2 regions of the Mesorhizobium sp. CA4 genome follow, and region 1 is predicted to be linked to the other one. Evidence: predicted binding sites of a transcription regulator. Region 1 holds the regulator's gene; the other holds the start of a gene.
The links. The regulator PhoB, encoded in region 1, activates phosphate uptake and scavenging genes when phosphate is short. The targets are predictions, from matches to a motif close to TGTCATNNANCTGTCAT.
Positions count from the first base shown of each region.

Region 2: a site for PhoB is predicted at 6,907-6,923, ahead of phnF (phosphonate metabolism transcriptional regulator PhnF). Genes of this name have one in related genera too.

Region 1 is NZ_JAIUHK010000004.1:91,031-100,792, forward strand. It holds gene LB528_RS04775 (response regulator) at 1-857, shown strand, start outside; gene pstS (phosphate ABC transporter substrate-binding protein PstS) at 1,348-2,406, shown strand; gene pstC (phosphate ABC transporter permease subunit PstC) at 2,470-3,456, shown strand; gene pstA (phosphate ABC transporter permease PstA) at 3,460-4,311, shown strand; gene pstB (phosphate ABC transporter ATP-binding protein PstB) at 4,308-5,111, shown strand; gene phoU (phosphate signaling complex protein PhoU) at 5,132-5,839, shown strand; gene phoB (phosphate regulon transcriptional regulator PhoB) at 5,856-6,545, shown strand; gene LB528_RS04810 (ROK family protein) at 6,707-7,942, opposite strand; gene xylF (D-xylose ABC transporter substrate-binding protein) at 8,207-9,247, shown strand; gene LB528_RS04820 (sugar ABC transporter permease) at 9,394-9,762, shown strand, end outside.
Region 2 is NZ_JAIUHK010000016.1:8,040-17,801, reverse strand. It holds gene LB528_RS14915 (UxaA family hydrolase) at 1-675, shown strand, start outside; gene LB528_RS14910 (ABC transporter substrate-binding protein) at 1,058-2,053, shown strand; gene LB528_RS14905 (sugar ABC transporter ATP-binding protein) at 2,210-3,763, shown strand; gene LB528_RS14900 (ABC transporter permease) at 3,760-4,725, shown strand; gene LB528_RS14895 (zinc-binding alcohol dehydrogenase family protein) at 4,795-5,811, shown strand; gene phnF (phosphonate metabolism transcriptional regulator PhnF) at 6,118-6,864, opposite strand; gene phnG (phosphonate C-P lyase system protein PhnG) at 7,003-7,464, shown strand; gene phnH (phosphonate C-P lyase system protein PhnH) at 7,464-8,075, shown strand; gene LB528_RS14875 (carbon-phosphorus lyase complex subunit PhnI) at 8,077-9,189, shown strand; gene LB528_RS14870 (alpha-D-ribose 1-methylphosphonate 5-phosphate C-P-lyase PhnJ) at 9,186-9,762, shown strand, end outside.

The DNA of each region.
Region 1 (9,762 bases):
CGTCGTGGACGTTCGATTCCTGCGCGGCCGAAAGCGGCGCCGAGGGGTTGAAGGTGCTGATTGCCGCCGCCGCCTATGGCGTGCCGGTCGACTGCGTGGTGCTTGACTACCAGATGCCCGGCATGAACGGCGCCGAGATGGCGCGTATCATGCGCAGCACGGCGGGCCTGGCGCATACACCCATCATCATGCTGACCTCGGTCGACCAGTCGCTTGCCAACACCACCTATCGCGACCTCGGCATCGATGCGCAGCTTATCAAGCCGGCGCGCTCCTCCATTCTCCTGGAAACGCTGGTTGCGACCATCCAGCGCCATCGCCACAGCAGCGCCGCGGCGCAACCCGCCGCAGGCAGCAGCCCCCCGCAAGCCGCGCCGGCGCAGGCGGCGGCATCGGACCGCGCCATGCTGCAGCCGCCGCCGGTGCGGGCGCGTCCACGCCCAGCCGAGGCGGAGCGCGGGCTCGACATCCTAGTCGCGGAGGACAATGAGGTGAACCAGATGGTGTTCACGCAGATCCTAGGCGAGACCGGTTACCGCTTCGAGATCGTCGGCAACGGCCGCAAGGCGCTCGACGCCTTCGGCAGGCTCAATCCGCGCATGATCCTGATGGATGTATCGATGCCGGAAATGAACGGGCTGGAGGCGACGGGCGCCATCCGCCGGCTCGAGGAGGACATGGGCACGCATGTGCCGATCGTCGGCGTCACGGCGCATGCGCTGAAGGGCGACCGCGAACGCTGCCTGGAAGCCGGGATGAACGATTACCTGCCGAAGCCGATCAGCCCGCGGGCGCTGCTCGAAAAGCTCGAGCGCTGGCTGGGACCGGACGTCGAGACTCGGCGCAACGCCGGTTAGAACGAATTTGACGGCAGGACGGCGGCAAGAGGCTGACGCACGCGTATGGCGCGATCGCACCATACCAAAGCAAACGCCAAGCTCGGACAATGTTGGCATTGATTCCGCTCTTCGGTTACGGGCGGGAGCAGCGACCGCCAACAAGAAACAGCGTCGACTCTACCCCAACGGACCCTGTTTTCGGCGATGGCCACGCCATGATCCGCTCTGGTGCTCAGGCAACGCGCTCTCGTCCGGATTTTATTTCCCGGCGGCCGCGATCCGGCCGCCGGGATAAATTTTGCTTCAGAAGCCAGACAAGTCGCTGATTTCCACGGCAAACTCCGGCCGGTCCTTCGGGGCCGCCGCCGACTTCCCCAGACATCCCCTTTCAGACGTTACGGGGCTGACACGAAACTGTCATGCGACTGTAATAATCGAGGGCTATTGCGCTCACGGGCGCCGATAGAACGGGTGCCGAAAGACCATCTTCCGAACAGGAGCAGGCCACATGAGACATTTCATCCGCTCGGCGGCCGTTGCGATTGCAATGGCTGCGGCATCAACCCTTAGCATGGCCGCCGCGATGGCAGCCGACATTTCCGGCGCCGGCGCCACCTTCCCCTATCCGATCTACGCGAAGTGGGCCGACGCCTACAAGAAGGAGACCGGCATCGGTCTCAACTACCAGTCGATCGGCTCCGGCGGCGGCATCAAGCAAATCAAGGCCAAGACCGTCACCTTCGGCGCCTCCGACGCGCCGCTGAAGGGCCAGGATCTCGACGCCACCGGGCTCGCGCAGTTCCCGATGGTGATGGGCGGCATCGTTCCGGTCGTCAACCTCGAAGGCGTCAAGCCGGGCGAGCTGGTGCTCGACGGTCCGACCCTGGCCAACATCTTCGCCGGCAAGATCACCAACTGGAACGACGAAGCGATCAAGAAGCTCAACCCCGACGTCAAGCTGCCCGACCAGGCGATCGCGGTCGTGCACCGTTCGGACGGCTCCGGCACCACCTTCAACTTCAGCTACTACCTGGCCGACGTCAGCGCCGACTGGAAGTCGAAGGTCGGTGTCAACACCGCGCTCGAATGGCCGGTGGGCATCGGCGCCAAGGGCAATGAAGGCGTCGCCAACAACGTCTCGCAGACCGGCGGCGCGATCGGCTATGTCGAATATGCCTATGCCAAGCAGAACAAGCTGACCTACACCGACTTGATCAACAAGGACGGCAAGAAGGTCGAGCCGACCGCCGCCGCTTTCTCGGCGGCCGCGGCCAATGCCGACTGGAGCTCGCAGCCGGGCTATGGCGTCATCCTGGCCAACCAGGCCGGTGCCGAATCCTGGCCGATGACCTCCGCCACCTGGATCCTCGTCTACAAGAAACCCGACGACGCGGCGGCCATGACCGAAGCGCTCAAATTCTTCGCCTGGTCCTATGCCAAGGGCGACGAACTGGCCTCCAGCCTGGACTACGTTCCGATGCCGGACGCGGTCGTGAAGAGCGTCGAAGAGATGTGGAGCAAGGACATCGTCGACGCGAACGGCAAGCCGCTCTACTCCGGCATGTAATTATCGCGGAATAAGGAGGGCGTCTTTGGCGCCCTCCTGTCTCTTTCGAAATGCGAGGGGCTAATGACGGCCGTTTCCGAAGCTGCGACATCATCCGCCATGCGGACCAGGGAAGCGACGGTGCGCCGCTTCGCCCTCACCGACATGCTCTTCCGGACGGCCACGCGCCTTTCCGCCATCCTCGTGCTGGTTCTCCTCGGCGGCGTCGCGATCTCGCTGATCGCCGGTTCGTGGGAGGCGCTGTCGAAGTTCGGATTCTCCTTCCTGACCACAGAAGCCTGGAACCCGGTCACCGAGAATTTCGGCGCGCTTGCGCCCATCTACGGCACCATCGTCACCTCGGCCATCGCCATACTCATCGCCGTGCCGATCGGCATCGGCATCGCCGTCTTCCTGACCGAGCTTTGCCCGCGCCCGCTCAGGCGACCGATCGGCATTGCGGTCGAACTGCTCGCCGGCATTCCCTCGATCATCTACGGCATCTGGGGCCTGTTCGTCTTCGCGCCGTTCCTGCAGACGACGGTCCAGCCCTTGGTCATCTGGCTGTTCAAAGGCATCCCCGGCCTCAACAGCCTCTTTGCCGGTCCGCCCTACGGCATCGGCCTGCTGACTTCGTCGCTGATCCTTGCCATCATGGTGCTGCCCTTCATCACCTCAATCACCAAGGACGTGTTCGACACGGTGCCGGCGGTGCTGAAGGAATCGGCCTACGGCATCGGCTGCACAACCTGGGAAGTGACCCGGCGCGTGACCATTCCCTATACCCGCGTCGGCATCATGGGCGGCGTCATGCTGGGCCTCGGCCGCGCGCTCGGCGAGACGATGGCCGTTACTTTCGTCATCGGCAACGCGCACCGCATCAGCGCCTCGCTGTTCGCGCCGGGCACGACAATCTCGGCGACTATCGCCAACGAATTCACCGAAGCCGATGGCAACCTCTACACATCCTCGCTGGTGTCGCTCGGCCTGATCCTGTTCATCATCACCTTCATCATCCTCGCGCTCGCACGCTGCATGCTGTTGCGCATCGATAGCCGTACGGGAGCCTGACCGATGTCGACGGCCCAATCGCTTCACCAAAGCCGCAAACGCAAGAATGCCGTGATGATGACGCTGTGCGTGACCGCAGCGGGCATCGGCCTGGCCTGGCTGGCGCTGATCCTCGGCGCTCTGCTCTACAAGGGGCTTTCCGGGGTGTCGCCGGCCGTGTTTACGGAAATGACGCCGCCGCCCGGCGATGCCGGCGGCCTGCTCAACGCCATCTACGGCAGCATCGTCATGACGATCATCGGCATCGTCGTCGGCACGCCGATCGGCGTGCTGGCCGGCACCTACATGGCCGAATACGGGCGCTTCTCACGCCTTACGACGATCGTGCGCTTCATCAACGACATCCTCTTGTCGGCGCCGTCGATCATCATCGGCCTGTTCGTCTATGAGCTGCTGGTGCGGCCGATGGGGCACTTCTCGGCGATCGCCGGCGCCGTCGCCCTGTCGATCCTGGTGATCCCCGTGGTGGTGCGCACCACCGAAGACATGCTGAATCTCGTGCCCAACGCGCTGCGCGAAGCCGGTACCGCCATCGGCGCGCCGCGCTGGGTGGTGATCCGCTCGGTCGCCTACCGCGCGGCGCTGTCCGGCATCGTCACCGGCATCCTTTTGGCGATCGCCCGCATCTCCGGCGAGACGGCGCCGCTTCTCTTCACCGCGCTCAACAACCAGTTCTGGTCGAGCAATCTCAATGCCCCGATGGCCAGCCTGCCGGTGACCATCTTCCAGTTCGCTCTCAGCCCTTACGAGGAATGGCAGCAGCTGGCCTGGACGGGCGCACTCATAATCACCCTGACGGTTCTCGGGTTGAGCATCATCGCCCGCAGCCTAACCGGACGCAGAGAGGACAGATGAAACCGATGTTGTCCACCGACCTGAACGCAGCCGAGACGACCGTCGAGAAGGCCAAGATCGAGGTCAAGAACCTCAATTTCTACTATGGCCAGTCGAAAGCGCTGAAGGACATCAACCTGTCCCTGCCCGAGCGCAGCGTGACGGCCTTCATCGGCCCGTCGGGCTGCGGGAAGTCGACGCTGCTGCGGGTGCTCAACCGCATCTACGAGCTCTATCCGAAGCAGAGCGCCGAGGGCCAGGTGCTGCTCGACGGCAAGAACATCCTCGACCGCTCGCAGGACCTCAACCTACTCAGGACCAAGATCGGCATGGTGTTCCAGAAGCCGACGCCGTTCCCGATGTCGATCTACGAAAACATCGCCTTCGGCGTCAGGCTCTATGAGAAGATCAGCAAGGCCGAGATGGACAGCCGCGTCGAGCAGGCGCTGAAGCGCGCGGCACTGTGGAACGAGGTCAAGGACAAGCTCAACGCCAGCGGCCTCAGCCTCTCGGGCGGCCAGCAGCAGCGCCTGTGCATCGCCCGCACCGTGGCAGTGAAGCCCGAGGTCATCCTGCTCGACGAGCCGGCCTCGGCGCTGGATCCGCTGTCGACCGCCAAGATCGAGGAACTGATCGACGAATTGCAGGTCGACTACACGATCGTCATCGTCACCCACAACATGCAGCAGGCGGCGCGCGTGTCGCGGCAGACGGCGTTCATGTATCTGGGTGAGCTGGTGGAGTTCGACCGGACCGAGAAGATCTTCACCTCGCCCCGCGAGAAGCGCACCCAGGACTACATCACCGGCCGCTTCGGCTGAGCTCATACGAGGACATCATCATGGCCGAACATACCGTCGCTTCCTTCGACGAAGATCTGAGGCAGATCAGCCGGCTCATCAATGACATGGGCGATCTCGCCGCCTCCATGGTCGGCGCATCGACCAGGGCGCTGCTCGAGACCGACAATGCGCTGGCGCAGCGCGTCGTCTCCGACGACGCCATCATGGACGCGCGTCAGCGCGAACTCGACGACCGCGCCATTACGCTGATCGCCAAGCGCCAGCCGATGGCCGATGATCTTCGCAACGTGGTCGGCTCGATCCGCATGGCGGGTGACCTCGAACGCATCGGCGATCTCGCCAAGAACATCGCCAAGCGCGTCGGCTCGGTCGGCGTCAGCGCCGCGCCGCGCGACCTCACGCATTCGATCGATTCCATGGCGCAGATGGTGCTGATCCAGGTCCAGGCCGTGATCCAGGAATATACGGTGGGCGACGCCACGGCGCTGGCCAAGCTTCGCAACGACGACGAGCGCATCGACGTCAAATACACATCCGTCTTCCGCGAGCTCCTGACCTACATGATGGAAGATCCGCGCAACATCACCGCTTGCACGCATCTTCTGTTCTGCGCCAAGAATCTCGAGCGCATCGGCGATCATGTGACCAACATCGCCGAGAACGCCTACTATGTGCTGACCGGCACGCAATTGCCCGCCAACCGCCCCAAGCAGGACGAGACGGCAATGTCGGCGCCGGCGGCCTGACAGGGGTAACTGCCAGATGATCGCGCCACGCATCATGGTGGTGGAGGACGAGGAGCCGCTGGGGGTGCTGCTCCGCTACAATCTCGAATCCGAGGGTTACCAGGTCGAAGTGGTGACCCGCGGCGACGAGGCCGAAATCCGCCTTCAGGAAAACGTTCCCGACCTGCTCGTGCTCGACTGGATGGTGCCGGCGGTTTCCGGCATCGAGCTCTGCCGGCGTCTGAGGATGCGGCCCGAGACCGAGCGGCTGCCGATCATCATGCTGACGGCGCGCGGAGAAGAAAGCGACCGCGTGCGCGGCCTCTCGACCGGCGCCGACGATTATCTGGTCAAGCCGTTCTCGACGCCGGAGTTCATGGCGCGCGTCAAGGCGCTGCTGCGCCGCGCCAAGCCGGAGGTGCTGTCCAGCGTGCTCAAGGTCGGCGACATCGTGCTCGACCGCGAGTCGCACCGCGTCTACCGCAAGAAGAGCGAGATCAGGCTCGGCCCGACCGAGTTCCGCCTGCTCGAATTCATGATGCGCCACCCCGGTCGCGTGTTCTCGCGCAGCCAGCTGCTCGACAATGTCTGGGGCGAGACGATCTATATCGACGAGCGCACCGTGGACGTCCATGTCGGACGCCTGCGCAAGGCCGTCAACAACGGCCGCATGCCGGACGTCATCCGCACCATCCGCGGGGCGGGTTACGCGATCAGGGAAGATTAGGGGGATACGCCGAGATTCAGGTGAGGCCGGCCGGCGAACGGCGACTTCCTGCGCCTCCGGTACTCACGTGCCTAAGGTACGCTCCGTTCCGGTTCTCGGAACCCACCATTCTCGACTCGGCCTGACCTGAATCTCAGCGTATCCCGGCATCTGGCTCGCCGCTATTCGACGTGCTTGCCCGCTCTTGCCTGGCCTCCCGGCGCGAAAATCTCCTGGTCGACGAAGGTCAGCGCGCGCATGGCGCAGCCTTCGCGGATCAGCGGCAGTTCGTTCGGCTCAGTGTCGAAGGAGATCGATTCGGAGTGCTGGCCGCCGGCCGTCTGGGCGATCGCCTCGCGCAGCGCCGGTTCGATCAGGTCGAAGGCGGCCGCGCTGACGCCGACCATGGCGACGGGCGCCGGATCGATGAGGGCGAACAGGCTGCCGAGGCTGAAGCCGAGCGCCTCGCCGGCCCGGCGATAGGCCTCGCGCTCGGGGCCATCCTGCTGACGCGCCTTTGCGGCAAGCGCGCGCATGTCGGCGTCGCCGACATCGGTCGGCGTGGCATCCTCGCTTATGCCCATGGCGCTGCGCCAGATGGCATAATTGCCGGCATAGGCCTCGACGCAGCCGCGGCGGCCGCAGCGGCAAAGCGCTCCGCCCGGACGATGGATCATATGGCCGAACTCACCGCCCGAGGAATGCGTGCCGGTGAACAGCGCGCCCTTCAACACCAGGCCCATGCCGATGCCGTGCGACAAGAGGATGGCGATGAAGTCGTCGCGATAGCGCTCGGGATCGCGCCACTGCAGCGCCACCGCCATCATGTTGCAGTCGTTCTCCGTGGTGGCCGGGATGCCGAATTCCTTCTCGAGGAGATCGGCAAAGGGGATATCGGTCAGCGGCGTGATCGGCGACCACAGCATGGCGCGTGAATGGGTATCGGTGATGCCCTGAATGCCCATGGCGATGCGGGCGACGCTGCCCACGTCGAGGTCGGGATCCTGCAGCCGGCGCCGGACAATCGCCATGCATTCGCCGATCAGCTCATCGCGCGGCATGACGAGCGTGTCCAGGCGATGCTGCTCCTCGGAAACCACCTGGCCGGCATAGTCGATGACGGCAACCGACAGGAAGTTCAGCGACAAAACCACGGTCAGCACCGCGGCGGCTTCGGGGTTCAGCGCCAGGCCGACCTGCGGCCGGCCGCGTTTCAACGCCGTCGGCTCGCTGGCCTTGCTTTCGGCGAGGATGCCCTCCTGGATCAGATCGGCGGAGATCGCCGAAATGGTCGAGTGGCTGAGCCCGGTGGTGGCGGCAATCTCCGTCCGCGATGGCTGGCCGGCGCGGCGCACCGCCGAAATCACCATGGCGCGGTTGCGCCGGCGCAAATCGTCGTGACGGATTCCGACCGACATTGTCCTGCACGTCCTCCCGGTCATCGCGGCCTTGTGATGATGCCATGGCCTGTCGCTGACACGCTAGGGATTGTGGCAGAAGCCAAGGTCCATGTCATTATTATTGCGGACGTCGAAAAAATGCCTGGACCCATCAAAACCCATCAAAATCGCAGTTGACAGGGTCGTTTTGCTGGACCAATATTTTTTTGAGGCTCGAAAAAAAGCCTCTGTGCCGGCCTTCGGGCCAGTCAGGGTCGCGCCGCACGGCGCAGGGAGGATATCATGAAGAAATTCGCAGCCGCCATTCTGGCGGGCGTTGCCATGTCGCTGACGCTGGCGTCGGTCGCCGAGGCGAAGGACAAGGTGATCGGCGTGTCGTGGTCGAATTTCCAGGAAGAGCGCTGGAAGACCGACGAAGCCGCGATGAAGGCCGCCATCGAGGCCGCCGGCGACAAGTATATTTCGGCCGACGCGCAGTCCAATCCGGGCAAGCAGCTGACCGACGTCGAAAGCCTGATCTCGCAGGGCGCCAACGCGCTGATCATCCTGGCGCAGGATGCCTCGGCGATCGGTCCGGCGGTGCAGAAGGCGCTCGACGAAGGCATCCCGGTCGTCGGCTACGACCGCCTGATCGAGAACAAGGACGTGTTCTACCTGACCTTCGACAACAAGGAAGTCGGGCGCATGCAGGCCCGCGAGGTGTTCAAGGTGAAGCCGGAAGGCAACTACGTCTTCATCAAGGGCTCGGGCTCCGATCCGAATGCCGACTTCCTTTTCGCGGGCTCCATGGAAGTGCTGAAGGACGCGATCGACAGCGGCAAGATCAAGAATGTCGGCGAGGCCTATACCGACGGCTGGCTGCCCGCCAACGCGCAGAAGAACATGGAACAATTCCTGACAGCCAACGACAACAAGGTCGACGCGGTCGTGGCGGCCAATGACGGCACTGCCGGCGGCGTCGTCGCGGCGCTGACGGCGCAAGGGCTGGCCGGCACCGTGCCGGTCTCCGGCCAGGACGGCGACCATGCGGCGCTCAACCGCATCGCGCTCGGCACGCAGACGGTGTCCGTGTGGAAAGACGCGCGCGAGCTCGGCAAGAACGCCGCCGAGATCGCTTCGCAGCTCGCCGATGGCAAGAAGATGGGCGACATCGCCGGCGCCAAGGACTTCACGACGCCTGGCGGCAACACCGTCAAGTCGCTCTTCCTGACGCCGGTCGCGATTACCAAGGACAATCTCAACGTCGTCATCGACGCCGGCTGGATCAAGAAGGACGAGGTCTGCGCGGGCGTTGCCGCCGGCAGCGTCACGGTCTGCAACTAAGCCTTGCCGACATTCGATCTCACGAATTGCGCCGCGGCCTGAAAGCCGCGGGGTTTTCTCAAAAGATTGCGGTTCCGCCTCAGGCGGCTAGCTTCTAGGCTGAGTTCCGGCATCCGCCCCAGACAGCAAGCCGGCGGGAGGAAATCATGACCGACACGACGTCTACCCAACCGGCGGACACCGCGCGCGCGTCGGAATTCGGCACTGTGGCCCGGTTCCTGAAGGCGACCGAGCTCGACACCCGCATGCTGGGCATGATCGGCGCGCTGCTCCTGATCTGGGTTGGGCTGCATGTGATCTCCAGCCTGCGGCTCGGCGTCAACCCGCTCGACTTCGACAGCCGCACCTTCCTCACGCCGCGCAATCTCTGGAACCTGTCAGTGCAGACGTCGGCCGTGGCGATCATGGCCTCCGGCATGGTGCTGGTCATCGTCATGCGCAACATCGACCTGTCCGTTGGATCAGCCGAAGGGGTGATCGGCATGGTCATGGGCTTTGCCCAGGTGCATTTCCTG
Region 2 (9,762 bases), on a different contig from region 1:
AACCCGGCGCTGGGCGCCGCCGTCGATATCCTGGCCGGCTGCGGCGGCATCGGCATCCTGTCGGAAACGACCGAGATCTACGGCGCCGAACATCTGCTCGCCTATCGCGCCGCCTCGCCTGAGATCGCCGCCAAGCTCGACGGCTTTGTGAAATGGTGGGAGGACCACACCGCCAAACACGGCGCCTCGATCGACAACAACCCCTCGCCCGGCAACAAGCGCGGCGGCCTGACCACGATCCTCGAGAAATCGCTGGGCGCGGTCGCCAAGGGCGGCCAGACACCGCTCAACGGCGTCTTCGGCTATGCCGAGAAGGTGTCCGGCAGTGGCCTGGTGTTCATGGACACGCCCGGTTACGACCCGGTCTCGGCGACCGGACAGGTGGCCGGCGGCGCCAACGTCATCGTCTTCACCACCGGCCGCGGCTCCTGCTTCGGCTGCCGCCCGACGCCGTCAATCAAGGTCGCCACCAATTCGACCATGTATCACCAGATGGAAGAGGACATGGACGTCAATTGCGGCGTCATCGCCTCGGGCGAGAAGACGATCGCCGGCATGGGCCGCGAGATCTTCGAGCTGATCATCGAGACCGCGTCCGGCCGAAAAACCAAGAGCGAGGCGTTCGGCTACGGCGACAACGAATTCGTGCCCTGGCATCTCGGCGCAACGCTTTAGCGCCTGATCCCGAAAAGTGGGAACGAAACGTCATCCTGATCCAGTCCCCAGGCCGGTCGTCGCGACGGAAGCGCTACCGACAGCAAGGACGCCGGCTTCACAATTGCGCGACTTCGTGATGGAATGAATATTCCACATTGACAGTACCGTGAAATTATCGTTCCATAGCGACAAGGAGGAACGGAAGCGCCGATATGTATTAGGGAGGAGCAAACCTCGTCCCGGATCACATGAACGGCACCAGACACCGCTTGCATCGGTCATGGCGATGCATTATCAACAAAAGGCAATCTGTTTTTTATTGATAAAGTTCTGTTTTTGGACTCGCCTATCCAGACGGAGCTTCCGCAACCTTCACCAGGCGACCTTAGGGAGGAACCTAATGAAATTCGTGACCAGCCTTCTGAACCGCCGCGCCTTCGTGGCCTTGGCCGCAGCGTCGATGCTTGCCGGCGCAATGCATTCCGCGCCCGCTTCGGCAGCCGACGTGACCATTCCGATCATCGTCAAGGACACCACCTCTTTCTACTGGCAGATTGTGCTGGCCGGCGCGCGCAAGGCTGGCAAGGATCTCGGCGTCAACGTGCCGGAGCTCGGCGCGCAGGCCGAAACCGACGTCAACGGCCAGATCTCCATTCTCGAGAACGCCGTCGCCAGCAACCCGGCGGCAATCGTCATCTCTCCGACCGAGTTCAAGGCGCTCGGCAAGCCGATCGACGAGGCAGCTTCCAAGGTCAAGGTCATCGGCATCGACTCCGGCGCCGACTCCAAGGCCTTCACCTCCTTCCTGACGACCGACAACGTGCAGGGCGGCCGCGTCGCTGCTGACGGCCTCGCCGCCGCCATCGGCGCCGCCAATGGCGGCAAGGTGGAAGGCAAGGTCGCGCTGATCACCGCGCTTCCCGGCGCCGGCTCGCTCGAGCAGCGCAAGCAAGGCTTCATCGAACAGATCAAGGCCAAGTATCCGGGCCTCCAGCTTGTCGCCGACAAATATGCCGACGGCCAGGCCACCACGGGCTTGAATATCGCCACCGACCTGATCACCGCCAATCCTGACCTCAAGGGCATCTTCGCCTCGAACCTGATCATGGCGCAGGGCGTCGGCCAGGCGATCGCCGAAAACAATCTCGGCGGCAAGGTGGCGCTGATCGGCTTCGACAGCGACGAAAAGCTGATCAAGTTCCTCAATGACGGCGTCATCTCGGGTCTGGTCGTCCAGGATCCGTACCGGATGGGTTATGACGGTATCAAGACCGCTCTGGCCGCCTCGAAGGGCGAGAAGGTCGAGGCCAACGTCGACACCGGCGCGAACCTCGTCACCAAGGATAACATGAAGGATCCGAAGATCGACGCTCTGCTCAACCCGAAGCTCAAGTGAGCAGCGTTGCGACAGTCGTTTCCGGGGCCTTGCGCCCCGGAAACATCCATCGGGGCGATTTGGAATTCGCCGGCCTGATTTAGGCTCCGACTTCAAGATGCGCGCCAGACGCATCGCTGCGGACCCAACGGTTGAGACCAATCTGGGAGGATTGTCATGACGTCGACGGCGCAGGACCTGCACCCCGCCCCCACGCTGGCCCCGGGCAGGACAATCCTCGAGCTCAACGGCCTGGAAAAGCGCTATCCCGGCACACATGCGCTGAAGCCCGTGCACCTTGCCTTCAAGGCGGGCGAGATCCACGCCATCGTCGGCGAGAACGGCGCCGGCAAATCGACCCTCATCAAGCTCCTGACCGGCGTCATGCCGCGCACTTCCGGCGAGGTGATCTGGGAAGGCAAGCCGACCGCCTTGGCCACGCCGCATGAGGCGATGGCGCTGGGCATCAACGCCGTCCACCAGGAGGTGGTGCTGTGCCGCCATCTCACCGTCGCCGCCAACATGTTCCTCGGCGAGGAGGAGTCACGCTTCGGCCTGCTGCAGCAGCGCGCCATGGTGAAGGACGCGCAAAAGATCATTGACGGGCTGGGCTTCGACCTGCCGGCGCATGTCATGCTCGGCGATCTCACCATCGGCCAGCAGCAGCTGATCGCCGCGGCGCGGGCCACCGTGCGCGGTACGAAGTTTCTGATCTTCGACGAACCGACCGCTTACCTCACCCGCAAAGAGGCCGACCAGCTCTTCAAGCTGATTCGCCGCCTCAAAGGCGAAGGCGTCACCATCATTTATATCAGCCACCGCATGGAGGAAGTGTTCGAGCTCGCCGACCGCGTTTCCGTGCTGCGCGACGGCACTCTGGTCGGCACCCGCAACATCGCCGAGACGGACGAGCCCGAGCTGGTCAAGCTGATGATCAACCGCTCGATCGAACAGATCTACCACAAGGAGCATTTCACCCCCGGCGCGACCATCGTCGAGACGAAGAACCTCTCCGGCAAAGGCTTCGAGAATGTCTCGGTGACCGTCCGCGCCGGTGAGATCGTCGGCCTCTACGGACTGATCGGCGCCGGGCGCAGCGAGTTCGTCACCACGCTCTATGGCCGCCACAGGAAATCGGCCGGCCAGATCCTGTGGCAAGGCAAGGAAGTCCAGGTCAATTCCGAGCATGACGCGATCCGGCTCGGCATGGCGCTGGCCCCGGAAAGCCGCCGCGACCAGGGCCTGTGCCTCAATTTGCCGGTTGGCATGAACCTCAACCTGCCGATCTACAAACGCATCTCCAGCAATTTTCTGATCTCCGGCGCCAAAGAAAAGGCCGAGGCCGACCGCCAGATCGCCGATCTCAGGATCAAGACACCGACGCGCCATGCGCTGGCTTCAAGCCTCTCAGGCGGCAACCAGCAGAAGATCGTCATCGGCAAATGGCTGGCGCATGGCGCCAAGCTGTTCATCTTCGACGAGCCGACGGTGGGCGTCGATGTCGGCACCAAGGCCGAGATCTACCGCCTGTTCTCGACGCTCCTGTCCAAGGGCGCCGGCATCATCCTGATCTCGTCCTATCTGCCGGAAGTCTATGAGCTTGCCGACACGCTGCACGTGTTCCGGCGCGGCAAGCTGGTCGCGACCCATGGTTTCCGCACCGCCAGCCACGAGGACATTTTAGGTCAGGCACTGGCCGAGAAACAAGAAAAGTCGGGAGGACAAAAATGAGCACCGAGGCGATCGCCGCCGAAAAACCCAAGCGCAATTTCAACGCCCTCTTCGGCCTGACGCTGCTTGGCCTTTTGCTCCTGATGTGGATCGTGCTGGCAGTCGCCACGCCGTCCTTCGCCACGACGCTCAACATCACCAACCTTCTGCGTCAGGGCTCGCTGATCGCCATCCTCGCCGTCGGCCAGACCTTCGTCATCATCACCGGCGGCATCGATCTGTCGGTCGGCGCGGTGGTCGGCTTCACCACCGTCATTGTCGCGCTTTTGATCAACGCCGGCTGGCCGATCTGGGCGGCGGTGCTGGCCACCCTGCTGGTCGGTATCGCCATCGGCCTCTTCCACGGCTTCGGCATCGTCAAGATGGGACTGCCGCCTTTCATCATAACCCTGGCTACAATGACCTCGCTGCGCGGCATCGGCCTTCTGATGACGAACGGCAACTCGATCTCGATCAACAGCGACTCGTTCCAGGCTTTCTCGCGCGGCTCGCTCGCGGGCATCCCCTATCTGTTCTGGATGGTGATCCTGGTCGCCATCCCCTCCTACATCTTCCTGCATCACACGCGCTGGGGCCGTTACCTGTTCTCGGTCGGCTCCAACGCCGAGGCCGCGCGCCTGTCCGGCGTCAACGTGCCGCGCACCATCTTCATGGCCTACGTCCTGTCCGGCCTTCTGGCGGCCATTGTCGGCGTGCTCCTGGCCTCGCGCATCGGCATCGGCAACCCGACGCAGGGCGATACTTACGAGCTGCAGGCTATCGCCTCGTCGGTGATCGGCGGCACCTCGCTCTTCGGCGCCATCGGCTCCGTGCACGGGCCGCTGATCGGCTCCTTCATCCTTTCGACGATCAACAACGGCGCCAACCTGCTCAACGTCAACACGTTCTGGCAGCGCGTCATCACCGGCCTGCTGATCATCGTCATCGTCTACTTCGACGGCCTGCGCCGTCGCGGCAAATGACTCCTCCCTGAAACTAACGCGCCGGCCCCGCTCGAGCGAGGCCGGCGCTCTTTTGCTTGGATTTGCGACATGAAAGCCGTTGTCTGCCGTTCGCCCGGCGAGCTTGTCCTCGAAGATCGCGCCGACCCAGGCGCGCCGCCGCCCGGCTGGGCGCGCGTCGCGGTCAGCCATGTCGGCATCTGCGGCACCGACTATCATATCTTCGAAGGCAAGCACCCGTTCCTGGCCTATCCGCGCGTCATGGGCCACGAGGTCTCGGGCACGATCGTCGAGACGGGCGAAGGCGTCGATCTGGCCGTGGGCGAGCCGGTGATCATCAACCCTTATCTTTCATGCGGTAAATGCATCGCCTGCCGGCACGGCAAGCCGAATTGCTGCGTGAAGATCGAGGTGCTGGGCGTCCACCGCGACGGCGCCATGTGCGACGAGATCCTTGTGCCGGCCCAGAACCTTTATCCGACAAACGGCCTGTCGCTCGCCGATGCCGCGGCAGTCGAATTCCTGGCGATCGGCGCGCATGCCGTGCGCAGATCGCTCGGGCTGCCCGGCCAGCGCACGCTGGTCATCGGCGCCGGGCCGATCGGCCTCGGCACGGCGATCTTCGCGCGCATCGCCGGGCTCGACGTCAGCCTGCTCGACATGAGCGCCGAGCGGCTCGATTTCGCCGAAAAGCAACTCGGCTTTGCCGCGCTGGACGGCTCGAAGGCAGCGGCCGACGAACTGGTGCGGCAGGCAACTGCCGGTGAAGGGTTCGACCTTGTGTTCGACGCGACCGGCAACACGCAATCGGTGCAGTCGGCCTTCGCCCATGTCGCGCATGGCGGCACGCTGGTGCTGGTCAGCGTGGTCAAAGACGATATCGCTTTCTCCGATCCTGAATTCCACAAGCGCGAGATGACGCTGGTCGGCAGCCGCAATGCCCTCAAAGCCGATTTCGAGCATGTGGCCGCCTCGATCCGCAACGGCGCCGTGCCCTTGAACAAGCTGGTCACCCACCGCACCACGCTCGCCGGCACGCCGCGCGACCTGGCCAGATGGACGCATGAGAAGTCGGGCCTGATCAAGGCGGTTATAGAGGTGGGGTGAGACGCCGGTTCGCCGACACGAAAACTCCGTGGGTGACAGCACTGGATTTGGCAGAGCATGCCTTTGCGATTAGCCGAAACCTCTGTCACATCGTCATCCACGGGCGGAGCAAGGAGCGTAGCGACGCAGCGCAGACCCGAGGATCCATTCCGTGACGCCAACGCGTTGCAACGATCCAGAATTCTGCTCCGCTGCGCTCTACGGTCGAGGTTACGGAATGGATCCTCGGGTCTGCGCTCCGCTTCGCGTCGCTACGCCCGTGGATGACGACCTCTGGGTTTATCGCCTTCAGTGACGACGCGGAAACTAATCGCCGGCCGAGAGCCTAAGCTCCACCCGCTCCGCCGGAAAGCGCGACTCCGCGAACTGGATCGGCTCACCGTCGAGCGTCACGTTGACGGCAATGGTGACCAGCACGATGGCGCCGGGCTGCAGATCGAGGGCTGCAAGATCGTCGGCGTCGGCGTGTCGCGCCGACAGCACGGTCGAATGCCGCAGATAGTCGATGATGCCGAAGCGCTTCAGCGAGGCGGTGATCGACCCCGTCTCGGCCATCGCCGCCTCGATGCCGGCGAAGCGTTTGGCGTCGAACCATGTCGTTGCGCGCGAGACCGCATGACCGTCCGCCTCGCCGCGCGTCTCCAGGCGGATGACGGCCGCGCCCTTGGCGATGCCCAGCGCCTCGGCGATGCGCCGGCTGGCCGGCTCCGTCGACGACGACAAGAGCGCGATATGCCGCTCGCTCGTCTGCCCCTGCAGTCCGGTCGAGAAGCGGGTGCGCGCGCCGATCGGATAGGACAGCCGCTTGCGCGACAAGACGAAGGTGCCGCGTCCCTGCTCGGCCTTCAGCACGCCTTCCTGCACAAGCGCTGCAATGGCGCTGCGCACCGTGTGGCGGTTGACGCCGTAGCGCTCGGCCAGCACGATCTCGGGCGGCAGCGCCGCATTCTGGGCGAAATCACCATTGGCAATCGCCTGCAGGATCCTGTCGGCGATCTGCCGCCATAGCGACACGCCGTTGCGTCTCTCGATGCTGCTTGCCAGCCCGGTCATTTTCCCACCCCCAACGTCATCACCCTGAACTTTTGCACCCGTTGTCATCCACGCGTCATGGACTCCCGATACTAAGTGAGTATAATTTGTATAGTTGCCTATATCAATAGACAAATTCTCTATGCAAGGAGCGGTGCGATGCGAGGACGGGAAGCACGCGAGCAGGCCGGGCGGAAAGCCTTGATGGCGACGCTGGCGCACGCCGAAGCCGATGAGATTGCCCGCCTGTGGAACGAGTCGGGCCTGCCCTCCGAAGCTGAGCTTTTGCGCGGCCCCGAAACCGGATTGGTGACGGTGCGCGGACGGATCGGCGGCGGCGGCGCGCCCTTCAATGTCGGCGAGGCGACGGTCACCCGGGCCACGGTGCGGCTGCCGTCCGGGCAAGTCGGCCATTCCTATGCGCTCGGCCGCGACAAGGGAAAGGCCAGGCTCGCGGCGATCGCCGACGCGCTCTGGCAGGACCCGGTGCACCGCGAAACGGTCGAGACAAAGCTCGCCGCGCCTTTGCGCGCGGCGCTCGATGCGGCGCGCGAGACAAAGCGTGTCGAAACGGCGGCCACGAAAGTGGATTTCTTCACCATGGTGCGCGGAGAGGACTGATGGATATCGCCACGCAATCGATCGACGGCGGCTTCGCCGAGCCGGTCTTCAACGCCCAGGCGGTGTTCCGCGCCATCATGGACGCGATGGCCCGCCCCGGCACGGTCCAGCCGTTGCCGCAGCTCGCTCGCCCGCCGGCGCCGTTGTCGGCGACGGCCGGCGCCGTGGCGCTCGCGCTCTGCGACAACGACACGCCGGTCTGGCTCGACCCGCCGCTGCAGGCCGAAGCCCCGGTCAAGGCCTGGCTCGGCTTTCACACCGGCGCGCCCTTGGCCAACACGCCCGCCGACGCGCATTTCGCCTTGATCGCCAATCCGAAGGAGATGGCGGCGCTCGACGGTTTTGCGCAAGGCACGCAGGAATATCCCGACCGCTCGACCACGCTGATCCTCTTGGTCGACGACCTTGCCTCGGGCCCGTCGCTGCTGCTCGAAGGTCCAGGGATCGAAAAGACATCGATGATCGCGCCTCCAGGCATGCCGCGCCATTTCGTCGAGCAGTGGAAGCAGAACAACCAGCGTTTCCCGCGCGGCGTCGACATTATCCTGGCGGCGCCCGGCAGCCTCGCCTGCCTGCCGCGCACCACCCGCATCAAGACGATGGAGGCATGACATGTATGTCGCGGTGAAGGGCGGCGAAGCCGCCATTGCCAACGCGCACCGCCTGCTTGCCGATCGCCGCCGCGGCGACCGCTCGGTTCCGGCGCTGCGCCTCGACCAGATCGTCGAGCAGCTGGCGCTGGGCGTCGACCGGGTGATGAGCGAAGGCTCGCTCTATGATCGCGAGCTTGCGGCTCTCGCCGTCGTCCAGGCGCGCGGCGACATGATCGAGGCGATCTTCCTGGTGCGCGCCTACCGCACCACGCTGCCGCGCTTCGGCTACACCAATCCGGTCGATACCGGCGCCATGCAGGTAGAGCGTCGTGTCTCGGCCACCTATAAGGACCTGCCCGGCGGCCAGGTGCTCGGCCCGACTTTCGACTACACCCACCGCCTGCTCGATCCCGAGCTTGCCGCCGGCGCTGAGGTCGAGACGCCGGCGCAGCGTCCGGTCGAGCCGGAAGCCATGCCGCGCGTTTCCGCGATCCTCGCCCATGAAGGCCTGATCGAGGCCGATGGCGAGATGCCGCTTGACCACGTGCCTGGCGACATCACGCGCGAGCCGCTGCAATTCCCGATGGCGCGCGACATCCGCCTGCAGGCGCTGTCGCGCGGCGACGAGGGCTTTCTCCTGGCGCTCGGCTATTCGACGCAGCGCGGCTACGCCCGCAACCATCCCTTCGTCGGCGAGATACGCATCGGCGAGGTCGAGCTGGAACTCGACGTGCCGGAGCTGCCCTTCGCCGTGCCGCTTGGCTCCATCCGCGTCACCGAATGCCAGATGGTCAACCAGTTCAAGGGCTCGGCCAAAGCGCCGCCGCAGTTCACTCGCGGCTACGGCCTGGTCTTCGGCCAGAGCGAGCGCAAGGCGATGGCGATGGCGCTATGCGACCGGGCGCTGCGCGCCAGCGAGCTTGGCGAGGACGTCGTCGCCGCGGCGCAGGACGAGGAATTCGTTATCTCGCACTCCGACAATGTCCAGGCGACCGGTTTCGTCGAGCATCTGAAGCTGCCGCACTATGTCGACTTCCAGGCCGAGCTCGGCCTCGTGCGCCGCATGCGCGCCGAATACGAGGCGCGGGAAAACGAGGACAAGGCTGAAGACAAGAGGGAGGCCGCGGAATGACCGCGCAACCGACAGAGATCGCCACCTACAACTTCGCCTATCTCGACGAACAGACCAAAAGGATGATCCGCCGCGCCATCCTGAAGGGCATCGCCATTCCCGGCTACCAGGTGCCGTTCGCCTCGCGCGAGATGCCCATGCCTTATGGCTGGGGCACCGGCGGCGTCCAGGTCACCGCCTCGATCATCGGTCCCGATGACGTGCTGAAGGTCATCGACCAGGGCGCCGACGACACCACCAACGCCGTCTCGATCCGCGCCTTCTTCAAGAAGGTCGCCAAGGTCGCCGTCACCACCGAGACGGCGAATGCGACGATCATCCAGACCCGCCACCGCATCCCGGAGCATCCGCTCAACGCGGGCCAGGTGCTGGTCTTCCAGGTGCCGATCCCCGAGCCGCTGCGCTTCCTCGAGCCACGCGAGACCGAGACGCGAAAAATGCATGCACTGGAGGAATACGGCCTCATGCATGTGAAGCTCTATGAGGACATCGCCAAGCACGGCCGCATCGCCACTACCTACGCCTATCCGGTCAAGGTCGAGGGCCGTTACGTGATGGATCCTTCGCCGACGC